DNA from 2 places in the Actinoplanes sp. ATCC 53533 genome. Region 2 is predicted to be linked to the other one. Evidence: predicted binding sites of a transcription regulator. Region 2 holds the regulator's gene; the other holds the start of a gene.
What was found. Region 2 encodes HrcA, which represses chaperone genes, less so after heat shock. Its sites were predicted from a motif close to GGTTNGCACNCTCNNNNNGAGNGTGCNAACC; they were not measured.
Positions count from the first base shown of each region.

Region 1: groL (chaperonin GroEL) is a predicted target of HrcA. The motif match lies at 3,195-3,225, and genes of this name have one in related genera.

Region 1 covers NZ_QHHV01000220.1:25,087-30,271, forward strand. Annotated here, with positions in the region: gene DMB66_RS49270 (MFS transporter) at 1-193, shown strand, start outside; gene DMB66_RS49280 (GNAT family N-acetyltransferase) at 205-1,302, shown strand; gene groL (chaperonin GroEL) at 1,382-3,007, opposite strand; gene DMB66_RS49290 (GNAT family N-acetyltransferase) at 3,348-3,866, shown strand; gene DMB66_RS49295 (hypothetical protein) at 3,869-4,360, shown strand; gene DMB66_RS49300 (GNAT family N-acetyltransferase) at 4,299-5,185, opposite strand, start outside.
Region 2 covers NZ_QHHV01000166.1:44,594-49,778, reverse strand. Annotated here, with positions in the region: gene DMB66_RS42745 (iron chelate uptake ABC transporter family permease subunit) at 1-482, opposite strand, end outside; gene DMB66_RS42740 (16S rRNA (uracil(1498)-N(3))-methyltransferase) at 530-1,264, opposite strand; gene dnaJ (molecular chaperone DnaJ) at 1,331-2,479, opposite strand; gene hrcA (heat-inducible transcriptional repressor HrcA) at 2,541-3,563, opposite strand; gene DMB66_RS42725 (DUF4870 domain-containing protein) at 3,745-4,443, shown strand; gene hemW (radical SAM family heme chaperone HemW) at 4,486-5,185, opposite strand, start outside.

The sequences.
Region 1 (5,185 bases), on a different contig from region 2:
TGTCTCCTGGGGCGCCATTCCGGTCGGCGGCCTGGTGGCGGGTGCGCTCGCCGGGCCGCTCGGCGCCCGGGCCACCCTGCTGATCGTCGCGGCGGCCGCGATACTCGCGCCGCTCGCGCTTCTGCTCTCCCCGGTACGGAATCGGCGCGATCTCCTCGACGCCGCGCCGGAGCCGCAGGCGGTCATTGGGTAGGTTCGGCGGTTGTGGACAGCGAGTTCTGGATCTCCGAACTGACCGACGACGACGTGCCCGCCGTGGTGACCCTCTGCCGGGCCGCCCTGGACCTGCCCGAAGACGCCGCCGAGGCCGCGGAGATCGTGCTGCGCCTGCGCGAGACCACCGGCACCGACGGCTGGTCGGCCAAGCCCCGCAGGGTCGCGGGTTTCATAGCGCTGCGCTCGGCCGGCGGCAGCTCCGCCGCGGCCGGGGCCGCGCTCTCCGGCGAGCCGGTCTCGATGAGTGGCGAGTCCGCCGGAGCCGCCCTCGCCGGCCAGCCGGTCTCGATGAGTGGCGAGTCCGCCGGGGCCGCGCTCGCCGGCGAGCCGGTGTCGGTGAGCGGCGCGCGGGTGATCGGCGTGGTGCTGGGTTCGGTGTCGCACCGGGACCGCTCGATCGGCCACGTCGACCTGATCGCCGTCGACCCGCAGGAGCGGCGCCGAGGGGTGGCGCGGGCGCTGGTGGCCCGGATCGAGGGAGCGCTGGCCGGGCTCGGCGCCGGCGACGTCGTCGTCGCCGGCAACGCGCCGTACTACGCCTGGCCGGGCATCGACGTGCGGTACACGCCGGCGATCTGCGCGGCGATGGCATTCGGCTTCGAGCAGGACCAGCCCGCCTGGAACATGACGGTGGACCTGGCCGGGGACGCGCCGGGAGCCACCGCCGGGGACGAGGCGCGGCTGGCCGAGGAGGGCATCACGGTGCGGCGGGCGACCGCCGAGGACGTTCCGGCGCTGGTCAGATTCACGCTGACCAACTTCGGCGAGGGCTGGGCCGGGGAGATCACCCACTCCGTCGGACGGGACCAGGCCGGCTGCCACCTGGCGCTGGCCAAGGACGGCGCGATCCTGGGCTTCGCGGCCTACGGATCGTCGCGACCGACGTGGTTCGGGCCGATGGGCACCGCCCCGGCCGCCCGCGGGCTGGGCATCGGCGCCCTGCTGCTGCGCCGCTGCCTCGCCGACCAGCGCGCCGCCGGCCACAGCCAGGTGCAGATCGGCTGGGTCGGGCCACTGCCCTTCTACGCGAACGCCGTCGGCGCCCGCGTAGAACGAGTCTTTCTGCTCTACCGCAAACAGCTCTGACATCCGGCACGAGCCGGGCGAGGACAGCGAAAGGGCGGGCCGCCGAGGCGACCCGCCCTTTCGTCGTTACCAGGTGGACTTAGAAGTCCATGTCTCCGCCGCCACCCGGGCCACCGGCCGGGGCCGGGTTCTTCTCGGGCTTGTCCGCCACGACCGCCTCGGTCGTGAGGAACAGTGCGGCGATCGACGCGGCGTTCTGCAGCGCCGAGCGGGTGACCTTGGCCGGGTCGATGATGCCCGCGGCCAGCAGGTCGACGTACTCGCCGTTGGCGGCGTTCAGGCCCCAACCGGCTTCGAGGTTGCGCACCTTCTCCACCACGACGCCGCCCTCGAGGCCGGCGTTGACGGCGATCTGGCGCAGCGGGGCGTCGAGCGCGACCTTCACGATGTTCGCGCCGGTGGCCTCGTCGCCCTGCAGGTCGAGCTTGTCGAACGCGGTCTTGCCGGCCTGCACGAGCGCGACGCCACCACCGGGGACGATGCCCTCCTCGACGGCCGCCTTCGCGTTGCGAACGGCGTCCTCGATGCGGTGCTTGCGCTCCTTGAGCTCGACCTCGGTGGCCGCGCCGACCTTGATGACCGCAACGCCGCCGGCCAGCTTGGCCAGGCGCTCCTGCAGCTTCTCGCGGTCGTAGTCGGAGTCCGACTTCTCGATCTCGGCGCGGATCTGGTTGACCCGGCCCTGGATCTGCTCGGCGTTGCCGGCACCGTCGACGATGGTCGTCTCGTCCTTGGTGATGACCACCTTGCGGGCCTGGCCCAGCAGGCTCAGGTCGGCGGCGTCGAGCTTGAGGCCGACCTCTTCGCTGACGACCGTGGCGCCGGTGAGGATGGCGATGTCGTCCAGCATGGCCTTGCGGCGGTCACCGAAGCCCGGCGCCTTGACGGCGACGGACTTGAAGGTGCCACGGACCTTGTTGACAACCAGGGTCGCCAGGGCCTCGCCCTCGACGTCCTCGGCGATGATGATCAGCGGCTTGCCGCCCTGCATGACCTTCTCGAGGACCGGGAGCAGGTCCTTGACCGCGGAGATCTTGCTGTTCGCGATGAGGATGTACGGGTCGTCGAAGACGGCCTCCATCCGCTCCGCGTCGGTCATGAAGTATGCCGAGATGTAGCCCTTGTCGAAGCGCATGCCCTCGGTGAGCTCCAGCTCGAGCCCGAAGGTGTTGCTCTCCTCGACGGTGATGACGCCTTCCTTGCCGACCTTGTCCATGGCCTCGGCGATGATCTCGCCGACCGTGGAGTCACCGGCGGAGATGGAGGCGGTGGAGGCGATCTGCTCCTTGGTCTCCACGTCCTTGGCGAGCTTGCTCAGCTCGTCGGAGACAGCCGCGACGGCAGCCTCGATGCCCCGCTTGAGGGCCATCGGGTTGGCGCCGGCCGCGACGTTGCGCAGGCCCTCGCGCACCAGAGCCTGGGCCAGCACGGTCGCCGTCGTCGTGCCGTCGCCGGCTACGTCGTCGGTCTTCTTGGCGACCTCCTTGACCAGCTCGGCGCCGATCTTCTCGAAGGTGCCCTCGAGCTCGATCTCCTTGGCGATCGACACACCATCGTTGGTGATGGTGGGAGCGCCCCACTTCTTCTCGAGCACGACGTTGCGGCCCTTGGGGCCGAGCGTCACCTTGACGGCGTCGGCGAGCTGGTTCATACCACTCTCGAGGCCGCGACGAGCTTCCTCGTCAAATGCGATGATCTTGGCCATACGGCTTTGTCCTCCTGGACATTCGCGGCGCCGGGCCGGTCCGGCCCGCTTTCCGCACGTAGGAACCATGCGGACGTCACCACCTGGCGATGTGACGTCCTCAGGTCGAGCCGGATAGCCCGCGACGACCGGTCTCGTGCCCCGGCACCGATGGCGATGCCGCGGCCGTGACCCCACCGCCCCGACCTGCTGGCACTCACGTGGCGCGAGTGCCAATCACTTGTTTAGCACTCTGCTGGGGCGAGTGCAAGCAGAACGGACCGCCCGCGCGGGTGCCCACGGCGGTCGTATATCGGCGTCCCGCTTGCCCCCACCTGGGCGACGAGGTAGGCAGAGCAGCATGACCAGCACCATCGCGCCGGCCCTGACCGTGCACCGGGTCACTCCCGCGGACGCGGGCCGGATGCGCGCCCTGCGGCTGGAGATGCTGGCCGACAGCCCGCTCGCCTTCCTGGAGACGCTCGCCCAGGCCGCGGCCCGGCCGCACGCCGACTTCCGGCGGCGGATCGCGCAGGCGTCGACGGGCGGCCAGCTCGCCCAGTTCGTGGCCGACCCCGGGGGCCGGCTGATCGGCCACGCGGGCGGCACGGTGCTGCCCGAGGCGCCGGGCACGACGGTCGTCTTCGCGGTCTACATCACACCCGCCCGGCGTGGCACCGGCGTGCTGGGCGGGCTCGTCGACGCGGTCGCCGAGTGGTCGGTGGCGATGGGCCGCAGCGAGCTGATGCTGGAGGTCGTGGTCGGCAACGACCGCGCGGTCCGGGCGTACGAGCGGCTGGGCTTCGCCGACACCGGGGTGCGGGTGCCGCACCCGATCGTCCCCGGCCTGCTGGAGCTCCAGATGCGCCGGCGGGCCTGACGATGGGCGCGGCGTGGCACACGGCCCGCACCCTGCTGACCGCCGTCAACGGGACCACCCTGGTCGGCCTTGGCCTGGCCGTGCTGACCGGCGCCAAGGTGCGGCGCGGGCCGGGCGGGATCCTGGTCGCCGAGGGCTACCGGCGCAAGGCGCCGCCCGCGACCTGCTTCACCATCGGTTCGGTGATCATCACCAGGCGCACGGCCGAGTGGCTGCTGCACGAGAGCCGGGCCGACCTGCTCGCCCACGAGAGCCGGCACGCCGGGCAGTATGCGGTGCTCGGCCCGCTGTTCTGGCCGGCGTACTGGGCGCTCTGCGGCTACTCGTGGGCGTTGACCGGCACCTACGGCACCCGGAACGCCTTCGAGCGGCACGCGGGCCTGGAGCGCGGCGGATACCGGGTGGCGCCGCTGCGACCGGGGCTGCGGCGGTTCAGACGGTCAGCTGCCACTGAGTCCACTGGTCCACCGCCCGGAAGCCCATCGTCCGGTTGATCCGGAGCATGTGGTCGTTCGTGGCGGCGTTGAAGGTGTCGATCGCGCGCAGGCCGGGACGGCTGCTGCGGGCGTACCGGAGATTTTGGTTTTTGATCGTCAGGCCGAGACCGTGTCCGCGGTGGCCCGGGTCGACGATGGTGATGCTCTGCCAGGCGTGCCAGGCCGTATCGTCCTGGCCGGCGATCGTCGTCCACGCGATGAGCCGCCCGCTGTCCTCGTGCACGGCGCCGGTGTGGAACGCCGTGCGCCGCCGGACGCGGATGGCCTCCTCGGCCGCGCGGACCCGGGCGGCGTCGACCTTCTCGGCCTCCCAGGCCAGGTCCCCGGTGGGGGCGTCGGCGTTCAGCCGGCTTTCCAGGTAGCCGAGGTCGTCCAGGAACTCCGCGGGCGCCACGTTCGTCCACCGGACCAGCCGGTAGCCGGCCGCCACCGGAGTGTCCGGGGGCTCGGCGGTGGCCAGGTCCAGGCGGCTGCGGACCTCCACCAGGCCGGCCGCCGCGCCCATGGCCCTCGCGAAGGCCGCGCCGTCGTCGGTGGTCGGGCCGATGAGGTGCCGGCGGCCGAGTGCCCGGGTGCGCTCGACCGCGTGCCCGAACAGGGCCCGCCCGATCCCGCGCCGCCGCTGCTCCGGATGCACGAAGAGCTGGACGTTGACGTTGGCCAGATTGTCCAGCAGTGGCAGGCCCAGCTCGAGGTGCCCGGCGGGCACGCCGTCGTGGACCGCCAGATATTGCTCCAGCTCGTTACCCGGCCACGGATGCCGCAGGCGAGCGCGGTAGGCCTCGAAGGTGCCCAGCGGGATGTCGGGGGTGTCCGACTCGG
Region 2 (5,185 bases):
CCGGTCGAGCCGAGCAGATAGACCAGGGTGAGGGCGAACGCGACGCCGGCGAAGCCGAACCACATGTACTGCGACAGGCTGGCCAGGCCGAGCACGCCGACCGCGAAGACCACGAACAGCCCGGCGCCGGCGTTGATGCCCAGGATCTGGGTGTCGGCGAGCGGGTTGCGGGTGACGGCCTGGATGACCGCGCCGGACAGTCCGAAGGCGACCCCGGCCAGCAGCCCGAGCACGGTGCGCGGCACCCGCAGGTCCCGCACGATCGACTGGTCGTCGGTGTTGGTGAAGTGGAAGAACGCGTCCCACACGGTGCCCGGCGAGATGGTCCGGGTGCCGAGCGCGATGCTGAGCAGACAGACCAGCGCGAGCACGCCGAGGCAGATCAGCAGGCCGACGCTGCGGCGGGCCTGCGAGACGGCGACGCCGGCGCCCGGCGCCGAGGCGCGCACCGGCGAGGGGGCTCGGGTCCGCGTCAGCACCATGCGGCGAAGCTTAGGCTAACCTTCCTACGCCGTCACTATCAGCCGCGTTACCAGCGCTCCAGCCGCGCGGAGAGCACGGCGAGGGCGGCCATCCCGGCGGTGGACGTCCGCAGCACGGAGTCGCCGAGCCGCACCGGCTGCGCCCCGGCCGCGACGAAGGAGCCGAGCTCCTGGTCGCTGATCCCGCCCTCGGGCCCGACGACCAGCACGATGTCCCCGCTACCGGGCAGCTTGGCTTGGCTGAGCCGGTCGGTGGCCTCCTCGTGCAGCACGAACGCGGCCGCGGCCCCGGAGAGCAGACCGCCGACCTTCTTGGTGGAGACGTCGGGATTGCCGGCGACGACCGGAAGCCACGAACGACGGGCCTGCTTGGCGGCCTCCCGCGCGGTGCTCACCCACTTCTCCCGGGCGCGTACGCCGCGGTCGCCGCGCCACTGGGCCACGGAACGGGAGGCGGCCCAGGGCACGATCTCGTCGACCCCGATCTCGGTCATGGCCTGGACGGCGAGCTCGCCCCGGTCGCCCTTGGCGATCCCCTGCACCACGACAAGCCGGGGATCCGGCACCTCGGCGAACTCCCGCCCGAGCACGTTCACGTCGACACTGCCCCGGCCGACCCCGGTCACCTCGGCGACCGCGGTCCCGCCCCGCCCGTCGGAGAGCAACAGATCCTCACCGACCTTGAGCCGCTGCACGGTGGCGGCATGATGCCCCTCCGCACCGGCGAGCGTGAACCGCCTGCCACTGGGCAGGTCGTCAACCAAGAAAAGAGGCGCAGACACCAGGCGAGGCTACCCAACAACCACGCCGTTCCTGATCAAAGAACCCGCCCAATCCCCGCCGGCGCCCTAGTGGCCGTTGAAGGCGTCTCGCATGCGGGAGAAGAATCCACCCTGCTTGCTCAGCTCCGCGATGTCCTCGCCGCGGGTCTTGGCGAAGTCGCGCAGCATCCGCTCCTGGTCGGCCGTCAGCTTCGTCGGCGTCTTCACGTCCAGGTGCACGAACAGCTCGCCCCGGCCCTGGCCGCGCAGGTGTGGCACGCCCTTGCCGCGGATGCGCAGCGTCGAGGCCGGCTGGGTGCCCGGCTTGACCTCGATGTTCTCCTCGCTGTCCAGCGTCTTGATGGTCAGCCGGGTGCCGAGCGCCGCCGCCGTCATCGGCAGGGTGACCCGGCAGTGCAGGTCATCGCCCTTGCGCGAGTAGACGTCGTGGGGGCGTTCGTGGATCTCCACGTACAGGTCGCCGGCCGTGCCGCCGCCCGGGCCCACCTCGCCCTGCTGGGCCAGGCGGATGCGCATGCCGTCCTCGACGCCGGCCGGGATCTTCACGGTCAGCGAGCGGCGGGTGCGGATCCGGCCGTCGCCGGCGCAGGTCGGGCAGGGCTGCGGGATGACCGTGCCGTGGCCCTGGCAGGCCTGGCACGGGCGGGACGAGACGACCTGGCCGAGGAACGTGCGCTGCACCGACTGGACCTCGCCGCGGCCGCCGCAGGTCTCACAGGTGGCCAGGTGGGTGCCGGGTGCGGTGCCCGCGCCGGAGCACTGGGTGCACAGCACCGCGGTGTCGACCGTGATCGGGGCTTCGACGCCGAAGGCGGTCTCCACCAGGTCGAGCTCCAGGCGCAGGATCGCGTCGGCGCCGGGCCGGGTGCGGGGACGGGGCCCGCGGGAGCCGCCGCCACCAGCCGCCGTGCCGAAGAACGCGTCCATGATGTCCTGGAAGCCCACGAACGGGCCGGCGCCGCCGGGACCGCCCGGGCCGCCCGCACCGCCGCCGCCCGGCGCCAGCGGATCGCCACCGAGGTCGACGATCTGCCGCTTCTGGTCGTCCGAGAGGACCTCGTACGCGGCGTTGATGTCCTTGAACTTCTCGTGCGCCTCGGGGTCGGGATTGACGTCCGGGTGGTATTGACGGGCCAGCTTGCGATAGGCGCGCTTGATCTCGTCGTCGGTGGCTTCGCGGCTGATGCCGAGAATTCCGTAGTAGTCCTTGGCCACAGGGTTTCGAGTCCTCATGTCTGCCCCGCGCTGCGCGCTGGAGACCTTCGTCGCGGTTGCGTCAGTTTTGTGCCAGCAGATCGCCAACGTAGCGTGCCACGGCACGCACAGTCGCGATCGTGCCGGGGTAGTCCATCCGGGTCGGCCCCAGCACGCCGAGCCCACCAACGATCGTCGTGCCTGGTCCGTAACCCGTGCTGACCACGGATGCCGCCCGCAGGTTGTCGATCTCGTTCTCGTCGCCGATGCGGACCCGGGTGGTGCTCGGTTCCACCTCACCGATGAGCTTGAGAAGGATGACCTCCTCCTCCAGCGCTTCGAGGACCGGCCGCAGCGTGCCCTGGAAGTCCAGCACGCCGCCGCGGGTCAGGTTTGCCGTACCCGCCAGGGCGAGGCGTTCCTCACTGCGCTCGACCAGTGTCTCGAGCAGCACCGAGGCGACGCAGGCCATCGTCGTGCGCTTCTCCGGGGCGCACTCGTCGACCAGAACCTGCACCAGCGGCGGGGTGTCGGCGAGCTTCTCGCCGGTGAGCTTAGAGTTGATCTTGCGACGCATGTCGAGCACGTCGTCGCTGGCCGTCGGCCCCGGCAGCTCCACCAGGCGCTGCTCGACCCGGCCGGTGTCGGCGATCATCACCAGCATGAGCCGGGTGGTGGAGATCGGCACCAACTCGAGGTGGCGCACCGAGGAGCGGGCGAGGCTCGGATATTGCACGACGGCGACCTGCCGGGTCAGCTGGGCGAGCAGCCGCACCGTGCGGTGCACGACGTCGTCGAGGTCGACCGCGCCGACCAGGAAGCGCTCGATGGCGCGGCGCTCGGCCGGGCTCAGCGGCTTGACCCGGGAGAGGCGGTCGACGAAGAGCCGGTAGCCGGCGTCGGTCGGGACCCGGCCGGCGCTGGTGTGCGGCTGCCGGATGTAGCCCTCCTCCTCCAGCACCGCCATGTCGTTGCGGACCGTGGCCGGGGAGACGCCCAACTGGTGGCGCTCGACCAGGGATTTGCTGCCCACCGGCTCCTGGGTCGCCACGTAGTCCTCGACTATGGCGCGGAGCACTTCGAGCTTGCGGTCGTCAAGACTCACGTCGGCTCCTCCCCCTTGGCGCTCTTGGCACTCCTCAAAGTCGAGTGCCAGTCTACGTCGCCGGCGCCCGCCGCGCGATGATCAGCCGACAGGGCCTGTGTCACTTAGCCGAGTGTCTATTCTCCGACGTCACCAGGGTGTTGCCCTCGCCACGTTCGACCTGCGGTCCTACCGTGTGCGCATGACTGAACCGCCGCGTCCTCCCGGTGAGGGAAGCCCCTCGGACCCCACCAGACCGTTCAACCCACAGTCGGGTAACGATCCGGCCGCCGGATCGCCCCCGCCGTACGGCTCCCCGCAGCCGCCGCCTTACGGCTCGCCGCCGCCCTACGGCTCGCCGCCGCCCACCTCGGGCGCCGGGGGCTATGCTCCCCCGCCCACCTCCGGTGCCGGTGGTTACGGCCCGCCGCCGTCGTCGGGTGCCCCGGGCGGCTACGGCCCGCCGCCCAACGACCCCCCGTACGGCGCTCCCGGCGCCTACGGCCAGCAGCCGGGTGGTTACCCGCCCGGTGGCTACCCGCCGTCGAGCTACGGGCCGGGCAGCGACGACAAGACCTGGATCCTGGTGGCCCACTTCGGTGGCGCGGCCGGCGCGTTCCTCGGCGGCGGCTGCTCCGGCTGGATCGCGCCGCTCGTAGCCCTGCTGGCCAAGGGCAACCAGTCGCCGGTCGTGCGGGCCGAGGCGGTCAAGGCGCTGAACTTCCAGATCCTCTGGTCGATCATCGCGCTCGTCGGCTGGGTGCTCACCTGCGCCCTGGTCGGCTTCATCATCGGGCCGGCGGCGTGGGCCATCGGCACGATCTTCGGCATCATCGCCGGGGTCAAGGCGAACAACAACGAGCCGTACAACTACCCGATGACGGTCTCGATCGTGAAGTAGCGCTCCCTCGATGGCGCCGGGCTCCGGCCCGGCGCCACCGCGTCACGGCAGCAGGTCGCGGATCACGGCGTCGGCCAGCAGCCGGCCGCGCAGGGTGAGGACCACCCGGCCGGCCTCGTAGGCCGCCCGGTCCAGCAGGCCGTCGGCCAGGGCCTGGGCCGCGCCGGTCAGCCCGGGCGCGTCGAGCGCGGTCAACGGCAGGCCGTCGCGCAGGCGGACCCGCAACATCACGTCCTCGACGTGCCGGTCGGCGTCGGTGAGCAGCTCCCGGCCCAGGCCGGGAGAGAGTCCCGCTTCGACCCTTTTCGCGTACGCCGCGGGGTGCTTGACGTTCCACCAGCGCACGCCGCCCACGTGGCTGTGCGCGCCCGGCCCGAGGCCCCACCAGTCGCCGCCGGTCCAGTACAGCAGGTTGTGCCGGCAGCGGGCCGCCGGCGTCGTCGCCCAGTTCGACACCTCGTACCAGGAGAAACCCGCCGCGCCGAGGGCCTGCTCCGCGGCCAGGTAGCGGTCGGCGGCGACGTCGTCCTCCGGGTACGGCAGCTCGCCGCGGCGCATCCGGGCGGCCATCCGGGTCCCGTCCTCGACGATCAGCGAGTACGCGCTGACGTGGTCGACTCCCGCGTCGATCACGGTGCGCAGCGAGGCGGCGAAGTCCTCGGGGCGCTCGCCCGGCGTCCCGTAGATCAGGTCCAGGTTGATGTGCTCGAAGCCGGCCTCCCGCGCCTCGATCGCGGCCTGC